DNA from 2 places in the Cellulomonas fengjieae genome. Region 2 is predicted to be linked to the other one. Evidence: riboswitches for the same ligand, from Rfam matches in the RefSeq annotation. Region 2 holds a riboswitch; the other holds the start of a gene.
What was found. Region 2 has a riboswitch for cyclic di-GMP ahead of KG102_RS10925 (BldC family transcriptional regulator). Riboswitches for the same ligand answer to the same signal wherever they lie in the genome.

Region 1 (2,184 bases), 1.4 Mb from region 2:
GCCCTGGCCTTCGTCGCGTTCTCCCCGGTCAAGCTGCCCGTCTGGCGGGCGACCCTGGTGCAGACGGCCGCGACGTTCGTCGGGCTCGCCGCTCCCGCCGGCATCGGGCCGGCCGCCCTGAACCTGCGGATGCTGACCAAGCGCGGGGTGTCCACCACGCTCGCGGCCGCGACGGTCGCCCTCGTCCAGGTCAGCCAGTTCGTCGTGACGCTCGGCCTGCTCCTGGTGCTCACGATCGTGTCGGGGAACAACGAGTCGTCCCTGCCGGTGTCGCCGGCAGTGCTCCTGGTCATCGGCATCGCGGCCGCCCTGGTCGCCTCCACCCTCCTCGTTCCCAAGGTCCGGCAGTGGGTGCTCACCAAGACCATGCCGATGCTGCGCCAGACGTGGCCGCGGCTCATCGAGGTGCTCGGACAGCCGTGGCGGCTGGCGCTCGCCGTCGGCGGGAACCTGCTGATGACCCTCGGGTTCATCTTCGCGTTCGACGCCAGCCTGGCCGCCTTCGGCCAGGACGCCACCCTCATCCAGGTCGCGCTGGTCTACCTGGCGGGGAACACCGCCGGCGCGCTGATCCCGACGCCCGGCGGGATGGGAACCATCGAGCTGGCCCTGGCCGGCACGCTGACCAGCATCACCGGCATCAACCCCGGTATCGCGACGTCGATCGCGGTGCTGTTCCGCGTAGCCACGTACTGGCTGCGCATCCCGATCGGCTGGGCGGCCATGCGGTACCTGCAGAAGTCCGGCGAGCTCTAGACAGCCGTCCGGGCCGGCACCTGAGCGGTACCGGCCCGGAACGGGGTGTCAGGCGAGTGCCTTGGCCTTGAGCTGGGCGTACTCGTCCGCGTCGATCGCACCGGAATCGAGAAGTGCCTTGGCGTCCGCGATGTGCTCCGCCGGCGACTTGCCTGCGGCCACCTCGCGGATGTAGGAGTCCGTCTCCGACTTGGCCTCCTGGATGGCCTTGACCTGCCGCTCCGCCATCCCATTGCCACGCGCGATCACGTAGACGAGGGCGGTGAGGAACGGGAAGATCACCAGCGCGATGATCCAGAGAGCTTTCCACCAGCCGCTGAGCTCGCGGTCACGGAAGAGGTCGCTGAGGATCTGGAAGAGGATCACGAGGTAGGCGAAGAACAGGAACCAGTAGATCAGCAGCAAGAACCACTGCCCGAAACTGTCCATGCGACCTTCTCTCCGAGGCAGCTCCCCCTGCTGGTAGCCGCTTCGCCGAGATTATCGCTGCCCAGGGCAGCACAAAAGCCCCACAGACCACGGTCCGGGGGCTTCTGTGAAAGGCGGTGGTTCAGGCGGCGGCGTGCTCCCGCTGGGCGGGCACCTGGTCCGCGGCACTGCGACGGGCGGCGATCCCGGCCCACGCCGTGAGGCGGATGGCGGGGAACACGGGGCTGGAGGCCTCGGACGGGTCTACTGAGTATCCACGCTGATCCATGACGCTGTCCTGTCTGTTCGGTAGCCCGGCTGACCATGTAGGTCCCGTGGCTTTGCGTCCCCGCTTTGCAGAGGGTTTGCCGTTTTCGCTGACAAGTCCGACATTAGAGCAACATGAGGGCACGGCGGAAGCGCGCGCAGTGACCAATACCGGACGCGCGTCCATTTTCACCCGCTCGGATGTATCTGCTGGGGCGCGTCCAACTTGCGTCGGGCAACTGACCATGTCAGACGGCCAGCCCGCGCGGCCGGGCCGGGTCAGCGGCGGAGCGCCACCGCGGCGTCGAGGTGGGCGTCGCGCCGCTTCTCGTGGGCGCGCCGCTCGGTCTGCTGCCACGGCTCGAGCGGCTCGGGCACCCGACGGGCGAGGCGGGCCCGCGACGAGCGCAGGACGAGCCGGGGGATCGGGATGCGCAGGGTGTGAACCTCGTACGTGAGGGCGACCATGTCATGCCTCCGGACCTGGTGCGGGATCGGTGTGCAGATCGGGGCGGCTGGTGGCGAACCAGCGCATGAGCAGGGCTCCGGCGGGCCGGGCGGCCGCGTCCGTCACTCTGGCGATGTAGGGCTCGAACAGGGCACCGATGTCCCTCATCAGCGCCTCCGTCTCGTCGGGGGTGGCCCAGAACGCGTCCTTGGTCATCGCGGTGGGCAGCGGCCGGCCGGCGAGGTCCGCCCCGGCCCCGGCGCGCTCGTGCAGGAAGCTGATGAAGGCCTCGGCCTCCTGGCGCA
Region 2 (2,184 bases):
GCTTCGGGGCAGTAGCTCAGCCGGTCAGAGCAGCGGACTCATAATCCGTCGGTCGTGGGTTCAAGCCCCACCTGCCCCACGATGTCGGAGCTCTCGGGTCGCCGTCCCATCCCAGTGCTGCCACCATCGGCGCCACGGGGGGCCCGAGACGGAGGAGATGTCACCGTGACGACAAGTAGCACGGTCAATGCGCAGAGGTCCTGGGAGCTGGCGGCACGGGCGGGATACGCAGTCAGCGGAGTGCTCCATGTGCTGATCGGTGTGCTGGCCCTGCGGGTTGCGTTCGGCAGCGGCGGCGAGCAGGCGGACCAGTCCGGGGCGCTCAGCGCCATCGCCGCCACCCCCTTCGGTGCCGCCATCCTGTGGTTCTCGGTCGTGGCGTTCGTCGCGCTCGGTGCCTGGCAGGTGGCGCGGGCGTTCCACTCCCGCGAGACCGGGGACCGCGCCAAGTCGGCGGGGCGCGCGGTCGTCTACATCGCCCTCGCGTTCGCGGCGCTCAGCTTCGCGCGTGGCGGCGGGTCCGCCGCGTCCACCCAGACCGCGGACCTGACCGCCACGCTCATGAGCGCTCCTGGCGGGCGGGTCCTCGTGGCAGCCGTCGGGCTCGGGATCATCGCCGTCGGCGTCTACCACGTCTACAAGGGCTGGAAGAAGAAGTTCCTGCAGGACCTGAACCGGCTGCCCTCGGGCACGGCCGGCTCCGTCGTGCTGCGGCTCGGCGTGCTCGGGTACGTGGCCAAGGGCGTGGCGCTCGGCATCGTCGGCGCGCTCTTCGTCCAGGCGGCGGTGACGTCGGACCCGTCGAGCTCCACGGGACTCGACGGCGCCCTGCACACCCTGCGCGACCAGCCCGCTGGCGTGCTGCTCCTGGTGATCGTCGCGGCGGGGTTCGTGGCGTTCGGTGCCTACTCGTTCGTTCGCGCCCGATATGGCCGCATCTAAATCACCCGTTTGCCCCGCGAATCGTGCGCGGAGGTTGTTGCACAAGCGTCCAGATTCGGGCATAGTTCCTGTTGTCAGCGACAACGGCAAACCCGCCGCAAGGCGGGGACGCAAAGCCACGGGGCCCACAGGGCCAGCCGAGCTACCGAACGACAGGAGAACCACCATGGCCACGACCACCGACGCCCCCCTCTCGCAGGGCGCACTGCTTACTCCCGGCGAGGTCGCGGTGCTGTTCCGCGTCGACCCGAAGACGGTCACCCGCTGGGCCCAGGCCGGCAAGCTGTCGGCCGTCCGTACGCTCGGCGGCCACCGCCGTTTCCACGAGGCCGAGGTGCGTTCGCTCCTCACGGGTGTTCCCACGCAGCGCGGCGAGTGAATTCTCGCTGAACGTCAAGAAAGCCCCCGAGCTCGATGAGCTCGGGGGTTTTCTGCATTCCTGCGTCCGCACGAACGTGCCGGCGACGGTGATAGCTGGCCCTGCCGGAAAGACGGGGACCGGCGACCGTCGCGGTCCGGCGCGCGGGACGGCCACGGGATGTCACGCTGCTCACACTCACCGGCCTCCGGGGCCTCGCGGGCGTCGTGTGCGCCTCCTCGAACCGCGCGCCGTGCGAGGATCTGCGCATGGCGATGCGAGAGATCCGGACTGTCGGGGACCCCGTCCTGCGCACCCCCTGCGACCCGATCACGACCATCGACGACCGCGTGCGCGGCCTCGTCGAGGACCTGCTCGAGACCGTGGACACGGACGGCCGCGCGGGCCTGGCTGCGAACCAGATCGGCGTCAGCCTGCGGGCGTTCTCCTGGAACATCGACGACGAGGTCGGCTACGTGCTGAACCCCGTGATCGTCGAGCTGTCCGAGGACGAGTACCAGGACGGTGACGAGGGCTGCCTGTCGGTCCCCGGCCTCTGGTTCCCCACGCACCGGTCCTGGTACGCACGCGTCGTCGGCACCGACCTGGACGGCAAGGAGGTCGTCGTCGAGGGCGTCGAGCTCATGGCGCGGTGCCTGCAGCACGAGGTCGACCACCTGGACGGGATGTTGTACCTCGACCGCCTCGAGCGGTCGGTGCGCAAGAAGGCGATGCGCGCGATCCGCGACACGCTGTAGCCGTTCCTGCCCAAGGGCTGGCGCCCTGCGGATCCGTCCGGCATGCTGTCCCCAGCACGCCGCGCGTGCTGTCTGCACATCATCCGTGAGTCCTGTGAACGTGACTGAGGTCGTTGGGGAAGGCGA

Region 1: linked by a shared signal. The riboswitch ahead of KG102_RS17445 (SHOCT domain-containing protein) and the one ahead of KG102_RS10925 (BldC family transcriptional regulator) in region 2 are both predicted to bind cyclic di-GMP.

Annotation. Positions count from the first base shown of each region.
Region 1 covers NZ_CP074404.1:3,737,918-3,740,101, forward strand. The annotation lists gene KG102_RS17440 (lysylphosphatidylglycerol synthase transmembrane domain-containing protein) at 1-756, shown strand, start outside; gene KG102_RS17445 (SHOCT domain-containing protein) at 805-1,185, opposite strand; cyclic di-GMP riboswitch class I at 1,470-1,544, opposite strand; gene KG102_RS17450 (hypothetical protein) at 1,711-1,899, opposite strand; gene KG102_RS17455 (ArsR/SmtB family transcription factor) at 1,901-2,184, opposite strand, start outside.
Region 2 covers NZ_CP074404.1:2,359,309-2,361,492, reverse strand. The annotation lists tRNA gene KG102_RS10935 (tRNA-Ile) at 6-79, shown strand; gene KG102_RS10930 (DUF1206 domain-containing protein) at 166-942, shown strand; cyclic di-GMP riboswitch class I at 1,018-1,092, shown strand; gene KG102_RS10925 (BldC family transcriptional regulator) at 1,109-1,321, shown strand; gene def (peptide deformylase) at 1,570-2,058, shown strand.